DNA from 3 places in the Acidovorax cavernicola genome. Region 3 is predicted to be linked to each of the others. Evidence: predicted binding sites of a transcription regulator. Region 3 holds the regulator's gene; each other region holds the start of a gene.

What was found. The regulator HrcA, encoded in region 3, represses chaperone genes, less so after heat shock. The targets are predictions, from matches to a motif close to TTAGCACTCNNNNNNNNNGAGTGCTAA.
Region 1: the regulator HrcA is predicted to act here: its motif matches at 1,296-1,322, upstream of rpoH (RNA polymerase sigma factor RpoH).
Region 2: the regulator HrcA is predicted to act here: its motif matches at 1,247-1,273, upstream of D3H34_RS14470 (co-chaperone GroES).

What each region holds. Positions count from the first base shown of each region.
Region 1 covers NZ_QXMN01000038.1:1,303-4,576, forward strand. Annotated here, with positions in the region: gene D3H34_RS23815 (aminotransferase class IV family protein) at 1-153, opposite strand, end outside; gene D3H34_RS23820 (LysR substrate-binding domain-containing protein) at 279-1,214, shown strand; gene rpoH (RNA polymerase sigma factor RpoH) at 1,351-2,292, shown strand; gene D3H34_RS23830 (DNA alkylation repair protein) at 2,350-3,174, opposite strand; gene D3H34_RS23835 (SCO family protein) at 3,191-3,274, opposite strand, start outside.
Region 2 covers NZ_QXMN01000016.1:16,140-19,413, reverse strand. Annotated here, with positions in the region: gene D3H34_RS14480 (LysR family transcriptional regulator) at 1-235, shown strand, start outside; partial or broken gene D3H34_RS14475 (helix-turn-helix domain-containing protein) at 412-669, shown strand; gene D3H34_RS14470 (co-chaperone GroES) at 1,357-1,647, shown strand; gene groL (chaperonin GroEL) at 1,680-3,274, shown strand, end outside.
Region 3 covers NZ_QXMN01000023.1:89,732-93,005, reverse strand. Annotated here, with positions in the region: gene D3H34_RS18545 (NAD kinase) at 1-713, opposite strand, end outside; gene hrcA (heat-inducible transcriptional repressor HrcA) at 745-1,752, shown strand; tRNA gene D3H34_RS18535 (tRNA-Ile) at 1,785-1,861, shown strand; gene D3H34_RS18530 (LysR family transcriptional regulator) at 2,005-2,955, shown strand; gene D3H34_RS18525 (cupin domain-containing protein) at 3,120-3,274, shown strand, end outside.

The DNA.
Region 1 (3,274 bases), on a different contig from region 3:
GAGATCGAGACCCCGCACCTGGCCACCGCGCACCTGCATGGCCGTGAAATGGGCGTGGCCGGCGAAGGCGAGCGACGCCAGGGTCTCGGCGGTGGCAGGCTGGCCGTTGCGCTGCACGACGAAGGAAGAAACGAAAGGGGCGCTGGCGGACATGATTTCGTTGCTCCTGGAAACGGGTCGTTGCGGGAAGATCATCAAGTTCCTGAACTATCCCGCGTTGACTTCATTAAAAGAAATGAATAGTTTTTGGAAAATCATCAAAAATCATTTGAAGATCAATGCATCCCAAACTGCTGCCCGGCACCCGAGCCCTGCGCACCTTCGAGGCCGCCGGTCGGCACCTGAACTTCACGCGGGCTGCTGAAGAAGTGGGCCTGACGCCAGCGGCCGTGAGCCACCAGATCAAGGAGATCGAGGACCAGCTGGGCGTGGTGCTGTTCACGCGCACCAGCCGCAGCATCCGCCTCACGCCGGCCGGCGCCGTGTGGTTCGAGGCCACCGCCGACGCGCTCGACACCCTGCGCCGCGCCGCCGGCCGCGCCCGGCGCATGGCGCGCGGGGCGGCGACGCTGCGCCTGTCGACCAGCGCCCGCTTCGCGACCAACTGGCTGCTGCCCCGGCTGCCGCAGTTCAGGGCCGCGAATCCGGGACTGGAGCTGGGCTTCGACATTTCCGACGCGCTGCGGGATTTCGACGCCGACGACATCGACGTGGCGATCCGGTTCGGCACCGGGCGCGACGCGGGTACCCGCTCGCAGCGCCTGTTCGACACCCTGATCGTGCCGGTCTGCAGTCCGAAACTGCTCGCCAGCGGCCCCCGGCCGGCAACGCCGCGCGACCTGCTCCAGCACACGCTGTGCTACGTCGACTGGAAAACCGAGGGCATGGTCTGGCCGAACTGGCCGATGTGGATGGCCGCGGCAGGCATCGAAGACTTCGACGACAGCCGCTGCATCGGATTCGCCGATTCGAGCGACGTGGTACGCGCCGTGACCGAAAGCGGCATGGTCGGCCTGGCCGACCTGGACATGATCGCCGCCGACCTCGCCCAAGGCCGGCTGGTGCGGCTGTTCGACATCGGCGTGCCCATGACGGCAGGCTACGCCTACCACCTGGTCTACCCCGAGGGCAGCGCCCAGGACCCGCGCATCCAGGCGTTCCAGGGCTGGCTGCTCGGTCAGGCGGCACAGGCCCGGGAAGCGCCCGGAACTTGAAAAATGCCAAACGGCATACAAATATCCAACAAATCGCGACAAAAGCTATCGCAACGATAGAAACCCAAGGGAACCCTTGGCTTAGCACTCCCTCTAACCGAGTGCTAATATGGCCAACACAAAGGAGTTTCCCCTGATGACAACGCTGTCTGGAGTCTCTGCCAACCAGCTGGCCGTCGCCAATCCATGGTCGATGGTTCCCCCGCTGGGCAACCTGGATGCCTACATTTCGGCCGCCAACCGCCTGCCGCTGCTCACGCTCGAGGAAGAGCAGGGCTTCGCACGCAAGTTGCGCGACCAGAACGATCTCGAAGCCGCCGGTGCGCTCGTCCTGTCGCACCTGCGCCTCGTCGTTTCCATTTCCCGCCAGTACCTGGGCTACGGGCTGCCGCACGGCGACCTGATCCAGGAAGGCAACGTCGGCCTCATGAAGGCCGTGAAGCGTTTCGACCCCGACCAGGGCGTGCGGCTGGTGAGCTACGCCATGCACTGGATCAAGGCCGAGATCCACGAGTACATCCTGAAGAACTGGCGCATGGTCAAGGTCGCGACGACCAAGGCCCAGCGCAAGCTGTTCTTCAACCTGCGGTCCATGAAGCAGGGTTTCAAGGCCGACTCGGCCGCGGCCGACAACGGCACGCACCGCGAAACGCTGAGTCCCGACGAGGTCTCGCAGATGGCCACGCGCCTGAACGTGAAGCCCGAGGAAGTGCTCGAGATGGAAACCCGCCTGTCGGGCGGCGACGTGCTGCTCGATCCGGGTCCGTCCGATGACGGCGACGAAGGCTTCGGCCCGATCGCCTACCTGGCCGACGCCACGCAGGAACCGACCGCACTGCTCGAATCGCAGCAGCGCGACCGCCTGTCGAGCGACGGCATCGCCACCGCCCTTGAGGCGCTGGACGACCGCAGCCGCCGCATCGTCGAAGAGCGCTGGCTCAAGGTGAACGACGACGGCTCGGGCGGTATGACGCTGCACGACCTGGCCGCGGTGTACGGCGTGAGCGCCGAGCGCATCCGCCAGATCGAAGTGGCCGCGATGAAGAAGATGAAGAAGGCGCTGGCCGAATACGCGTAAGCGCAGCCACCGCCCTCCCCTCGAAAAGAAGCCCGGTCATGCCGGGCTTTTTTTCATTCAGGGGGTCGATTTGGCCAGCGTACGCAGCGCCCGCTTCGCGATGTAGCGGGTCTCGGCAACCGGCGATTCGGCCACCCAGCGCGTGCACAGCGTCTCGACCCATTCGGGCTGTGTCTTGCTTGCGTCGTTGAGCCAGTTGGCCACCGAGTTCTGCACATAGCGATGGCCGTCGGCGCGCAGCGGCTCCAGCAGCGGCAGCGCGAGCCAGGGCTCGGTTTTCAGCGCCTCGATCTGCGCGCACCACACACCGCGCGGGCGCGTCAGCTCGCTGGCGAAGCGACGCACGTTCGGGTCGGCATCGGACACCCAGGGCTGCAGCAGCGCCAGCGCTTCGTCGAGCGAGCCGATGACGCTGTCGCGCACCGCCATCCACGCGAACTCGCGCACGCCGAAGTGCGGGTCGGCCGCGAAGCGGCGCACGGCGTCGAGCTGGTCGGCGAGCGGCAGGCCCGACAGCGTGATCCACTGCACCGCCCAGCAACGCGCGACGTCGCTGGCGTGCGTGGCCAGCCGGTGCGCCACGGCATCGCGCTCGGCGTGTTCCGCCGTCATGTCGTACAGCGCCCGCGCGATGTGGCTGTGGCGCTGCATGGGCTTGAAGGCCGCCAGCATGGCGAGGGTGTCGTCGAGCCGTTCGTGCGCCGCGTCGAGGCCGACATGGCCCGCCACGCTGCGCGCAAGCAGCGGCAGCTCGAGCGCGAGGAATTCGTTGAGATTGACCGTCTCGATCAGCCCGCCGTTCAGCGCGCCCAGCACCTCCGGCGGAATGAGCGCGATGCGGAACGCGCCCTTGCGCGACTTCAGGTGCTCCACCGATGCCATGGCCCGGACGCCCGGTTCAGGAGGCGAGCAGCGTCTTCAGGTCCGACACCATGGCCGGCACGCCCGCGCCGTAGCGCGCGTACAGCCGCAGCCGGCCCTG
Region 2 (3,274 bases), on a different contig from region 3:
CTACCTGCACCTGCGCAGCCTGGCGCTGACCGGCGAGGTCGTCACCGAACTGCCGCCGTTCCTTGCCAGGGAGGGGCTCCAGGCCGGCCAGCTGTGCGTGCTGCTGCCGGCGCACCCGCTGCCCGAGCAGCAGATCCACCTGCTGTATCCCTCGCACCGCCACCCGTCGAGCATCGTCCGCGCCTACCTGGACTACTGCCAGAACCACCTGCCGCGGCACCTCGGCCTGGCCTGAGGCCAGCCGGCGTTTGCAGCTGCGGAACGACGCTGAACATTCGCAGCGCCCACGTCGCAACTCATTGATTTGTTGTTTACCGTCGAAAATTGACCCAGCTAGCGCAGTAATTTCCGTCTAAGACTGACCCACGTAAAACCCTACCCTGCTGATTTTTAAAGCAGGGGATCCTAGGAGTGATAGACGTGGCGACATTGAGTGTCATCAGACGCTGGGCCCTGCGAGAGCAGATGTCCATCCGCGAGATAGCCAGGCGTACAGGCCTGTCTCGCAACACCGTAAAGAAATACCTGCGTGCGGGCGAAGAAATGCCGCGCTACGCCAAGCGGGAGAGCTCAAGCAAGCTCGATCCCTATGCCGAGAAGCTCGCGACCTGGCTCGCGATCGAGGCCACCAAATCGCGGAAACAGCGGCGCAATCTGCGGCAGATCCACACACTCAACCCAAAAAGGAGAACACCAAGCACTTATCCACACAGTGAAGCCTTCAGGCTCACAAAGCGGGTGGGTCAGTATTTAGTGGAAATCTAGGGTCAGAGATCGGCGGAATCCAACAGAGCTGGCCAAAAAGCTCAGCCAGAGAAGCAGGCAGATCGGACTGCGGAGCCTTTGCAAGCGAGGAAAAATCAAACATTTGCGAAGCCTTGGTAACACTGTGATACAGACATTCTGCCGTGCTGCCGAGGAAGCAAATATGCGGACAACCCGGTGCGAGCCGCAGGTGGTGCCGAGACGAATGTGTTGCACATGGGTGCGGAACCCTGGGTTTCCGTCCCGGCACCATTTACGGCACTTGGCCAAGGAGCAGGCTTTCTGAAGTTCACGCCGTAAAGATCGGCAACCAGTCTGCACCCGTTGGTTGGCGTCCTCGTAGACAGCTTCTCGACACTCTTTTTTACCCGGGTAAAAAAACAATGCGAAGATTAAATGGCGTATGCACTAATCTCCACCGGCGTTCCGCAGCAGCCGCCATGGGCCCCCGCTCTTGAAAGGTCATTGAATGCCCTTATGATTAGCACTCGCTGCTGACGAGTGCTAACAGCCCTCCCATCCAGTCGACAGGTCGCCGGTTTCTCCGGCGCCCGACCACAAACAAACCCGTTCTTATCTCCAGGAGATGCAATGAAACTTCGTCCTTTGGCCGATCGCGTGATCGTCAAGCGTGTTGACAGCGAAACCAAGACTGCCTCCGGCATCGTCATCCCCGACGCCGCCGCCGAAAAGCCCGATCAGGGTGAAGTCCTGGCCGTGGGCCCGGGCAAGCGCAACGACAAGGGCGAACTGGCCGCACTGACCGTCAAGGTCGGCGACCGCGTCCTGTTCGGCAAGTACAGCGGCCAGACCGTCAAGGTCGGCGGCGACGAACTGCTGGTCATGAAGGAAGACGACCTGTTCGCAGTCGTCGAGAAGTAATTCAACAGATCCCCATTCGGAGTAACTGAAAAATGGCAGCAAAAGACGTAGTCTTCGGCGGTGAAGCCCGCGCACGCATGGTCGAAGGCGTGAACATCCTGGCCAACGCCGTCAAGGTGACCCTGGGCCCCAAGGGCCGCAACGTGGTGCTCGAGCGCTCGTTCGGCGCCCCCACCGTGACCAAGGACGGTGTGTCGGTCGCCAAGGAAATCGAACTCAAGGACAAGCTGCAGAACATGGGCGCCCAGCTCGTGAAGGAAGTGGCCTCCAAGACCAGCGACAACGCCGGTGACGGCACCACCACCGCGACCGTGCTGGCTCAAGCCATCGTTCGCGAAGGCTTCAAGTACGTGGCCGCCGGCATCAACCCGATGGACCTGAAGCGCGGCATCGACAAGGCCGTGTCGGCCCTGGTCGAAGAGCTGAAGAAGGCTTCGAAGGCCACCACCACCTCGAAGGAAATCGCGCAAGTCGGCTCGATCTCGGCCAACAGCGACGAAACCATCGGCAAGCTCATCGCTGACGCGATGGACAAGGTCGGCAAGGAAGGCGTGATCACTGTCGAAGACGGCAAGTCGCTCGAGAGCGAACTCGACGTCGTCGAAGGCATGCAGTTCGACCGCGGCTACCTGTCGCCCTACTTCATCAACAACCCCGAGAAGCAATCGGCGCTGCTCGACAACCCCTTCGTGCTGCTGTTCGACAAGAAGATCAGCAACATCCGTGACCTGCTCCCCACGCTGGAACAAGTCGCCAAGGCCGGTCGTCCCCTGCTGATCATTGCCGAAGAAGTCGAAGGCGAAGCCCTGGCTACCTTGGTCGTGAACACGATCCGCGGCATCCTGAAGGTCGTGGCTGTGAAGGCTCCTGGCTTCGGCGACCGCCGCAAGGCCATGCTGGAAGACATCGCCATCCTGACGGGCGGCAAGGTCATCGCTGAAGAAGTGGGCCTGACCCTCGAGAAGGTGACGCTGGCCGACCTGGGCCAAGCCAAGCGCATCGAAGTGGGCAAGGAAAACACGATCATCATCGACGGCGCCGGCGCTGCAGGCGACATCGAAGCCCGCGTGAAGCAGATCCGCGTGCAGATCGAAGAAGCCACGAGCGACTACGACCGTGAAAAGCTGCAAGAGCGCGTGGCCAAGCTGGCCGGCGGCGTTGCCGTGATCAAGGTTGGCGCCGCCACCGAAGTCGAAATGAAGGAAAAGAAGGCTCGCGTCGAAGACGCCCTGCACGCCACCCGCGCTGCAGTGGAAGAAGGCGTTGTGGCTGGCGGCGGCGTGGCTCTGCTGCGTGCCAAGCAAGCTGTGGGCGACAAGGTCAAGGGCGACAACGCCGACCAGGACGCCGGCATCAAGCTGGTGCTGAAGGCCATCGAAGCCCCCCTGCGCGAAATCGTGAACAACGCCGGCGGCGAAGCCTCGGTGGTCGTGAACGCGGTTCTGGCCGGCAAGGGCAACTACGGCTTCAACGCTGCCAACGACACGTACGGCGACATGCTCGAGCTGGGCATCCTGGACCCGACGAAGGTCACCCGCACCGCACTGCAGAACGCCGCTTCGGTGTCCTCGCTGCTGCTGACGACCGAAGCCATGGTTGCTGACGCACCCAAGGACGAAGCTGCAGC
Region 3 (3,274 bases):
TCGTCGGCGTCGGGCAGCAGCACGGGGCGGTTCGAGAGCGTGTGCGGCGCGATCGGCACCATCACCCAGCCCGGCACCGCCGGATGCAGCAGCGGCCCCCCGGCCGAGAGCGCATAGGCGGTCGAACCCGTGGGCGACGCGATGATCAGCCCGTCGGCGCGCTGGTTGGCCACGAAATGCCGGCCCACCGACACGCGCATCTCGACCATGCCCGAGGTGGCGCCGCGGTTGACCACCACGTCGTTCATCGCGAGCGCGTCGAACACGAGAGCCTCGTCGCGGATCACCTGCGCGTGCATCAGGCTGCGGTGGTCTTCTTCGTACTCGCCGGCCAGCATCGGGATCAGCGTGGCCTGGTAGTTGTCGAGCGGGATGTCGGTGATGAAGCCCAGCCGGCCGCGGTTGATGCCGATCAGCGGGATGCCGTAGCTCGCGAGCTGCCGGCCGATGCCCAGCATGGTGCCGTCACCGCCCACCACGAGCCCGAGGTCGCAGCGCTGGCCGATTTCCTCGACCGACAGTGCCTGGTAGCGCGGATGGGGCGGCGCGTCGGTGTCTTCGCAGGACGAGCGTTCCACGAACACCGTGCAACCCTGCGATTCGAGGAAGGCACCGATGCCCTCCATCACGCCATCGCGCGCATCGGCCTGCGCCCGGGCGCCGGAAGCCTGGTATTTGCCGATCAGGGCGACGTGACGAAAGCGAGAGGTCATAGCTCACAAATTACAACACTAAAATCTTGCAATGCTGGACGACCGCGCCAAGTTGCTGTTGAAGACGCTCGTCGAGCGTTACATCGCCGATGGGCAACCCGTCGGATCGCGCACGCTGTCGCGTTCGTCGGGGCTGGACCTCTCGCCCGCGACCATCCGCAACGTCATGTCCGACCTCGAGGCGCTGGGGCTCATCGCCAGCCCCCACACCTCGGCTGGGCGCGTGCCGACCACGCGCGGTTACCGGTTGTTCGTCGACACCATGCTGACCGCGCAGCGCGAGCAGATGAGCGCGCCCAGCCTGGCGGCCGACCAGCCGCAGAAGGTGATCGCCAACGCGGCCCACCTGCTGTCGAACCTGTCGCAATTCGTGGGTGTCGTCATGGCGCCACGGCGCGCTTCGGTGTTCAAGCAGATCGAATTCCTGCGCCTGTCGGAGCGGCGGCTGCTGGTGATCATCGTGTCGCCCGACGGCGATGTGCAGAACCGCGTGATCTTCCCCGAGACCGACTATTCGCAGTCGCAACTGGTCGAGGCCTCGAACTACATCAACGCGCATTTCGCGGGCCTGACGATCGAGCAGGTGCGCGACCGGCTGCAGTCCGAGGTCGAGAAGCTGCGCGGTGAAATCGCTGCGCTGATGCAGGCCGCGGTGCAGGTCAGCTCCGAAGTGCTCACCGAGGCCCAGGCCGATGACGTCGTGATTTCCGGCGAGCGCAACCTGCTGTCGGTGACCGATTTCTCCAGCGACATGGGGCAGCTGCGGCGTGCCTTCGAGCTCTTCGAGGAGAAAGCCCAGCTGATGCGGCTGCTCGATGTGTCGAGCAAGGCCGAGGGCGTGCGCATCTTCATCGGCGGCGAAAGCCAGGTCGTGCCCTTCGAGGAACTGTCCATCGTCAGCGCCAACTACGAGGTCGACGGCCAGGTGGTCGGCACGCTGGGCGTGATCGGGCCGACCCGCATGCCGTACGACCGCATGATCCAGATCGTCGACATCACGTCGCGGCTGGTGGGCAATGCGCTGAGCTACCGGAAGTAGCCCGCGCGCGGCGCATAGAATCGGGCCCGCGTGGGCCGTTAGCTCAGTTGGTTAGAGCAGCGGACTCATAATCCGTTGGTCGATGGTTCAAGCCCATCACGGCCTACCACTCACAAGTGTTGTTTCAGTAGAAGAGCTTGCTATCCAATGGATAGCAAGCTCTTTTGCTTTTGGGGGCGAAATGCATTCGATGCAAGGGCCTGGAGGCCCGTCCAACGTGCCGCGCCGCGGACCCGCTACATTGCGTGACCCATGGACCGCCTCGAAAACATAGAGACCTTCGTGCGCGTCGCGCAGACCCAGAGCTTTGCCGAGGCCGCGCGCCAGATGCGGGTGTCGAAGTCCGTGGTGACCAGCCGCGTGAAGCAGCTCGAAGACCATGTCGGCGCGCCGCTGTTCCACCGCAGCACGCGCGTGGTGCGGCTCAGCGACGTGGGGCAGGCCTTCCTGCGCGATTGCGTCGATCTGGTCGGGCGGGCCAACAACATCATGGACCAGATGCGCGACGCGAAGGACGGGCCCACCGGCACGCTGCGCGTGCATGCGCTCACAGGCTTCGTGCTGGGGCATTTCGCCACGCTGCTGCGCGCCTTCCAGGTGAGCTTTCCCGACATCCACCTCGAGCTCATCGTGAGCGATGCGGTGGTCGATCCGGTGAAGGCGGGTGTCGATTGCGCGCTGCAGATCTTTCCGGCGGCGTCGACCGAGCTGGTGTCGCGCCCGCTGTTCCCGGTGCGGCGGGTGTTCTGCGCCACGCCCGAGTACCTGGGCGCGCACGGGCGGCCCGCGAGCCCGCGCGATCTGCACAAGCACACGCTCGGCCTGTACTCGGGCTACCCCACGCGCGACCGATGGACCTTCCACCACGCCGGCGAGCAAGTCACGCTGTACATGAGCGCGGCGCTGCTCACCAACAGCGTGCACCTGCTGCGCGAGTACGCCATGGAGCATGCCGGCATCGTCTGCCTGCCGACGCTGGTGGCCGGCGAGGCGATCCTGCGCGGCGAGCTGGAGGTGGTGCTGCCGGCGCACCAGCTGTCGTCGTTCTCGCTCAGCGCGGTGTACGCGGGCACCTCGCGCAATGCATTCAAGCTGCGGCTGTTCATCGAACACCTGACCCAGGCCTTCTCCAAGGTGCCGCCGTGGGACGCGGCCATGATCGAACGCGGCCTGCTGCCGCCGGGCCTGATCTGGGACGCCTGAGGCGGTTGCCGGGCACGGCCCGTTCCGGGGTAAACCCTGTGCATTGAACGGATTTGCCGAACAATGCGGCCCGCGTTTCGGGCCTACCGCTGTCGCCCTCCGTTTCCTAAAGTGCAGGCATCGCAGCAGCCACGCTGCATCGTCCGGCACCTCAGGAGACACCCATGACCGTTGCATACCAGACCCGCTTCGGGTCCCTCAAGCACTTCGAGAAAGGCCACGTCGAGCCGATCGACGACGACGTGCGCCACTACGCGTTCTCCAACTGCTTCGAGATCGCCAGCCTCAGCAAGCCCTACGAGAAGGTCGTGTTCGGCCA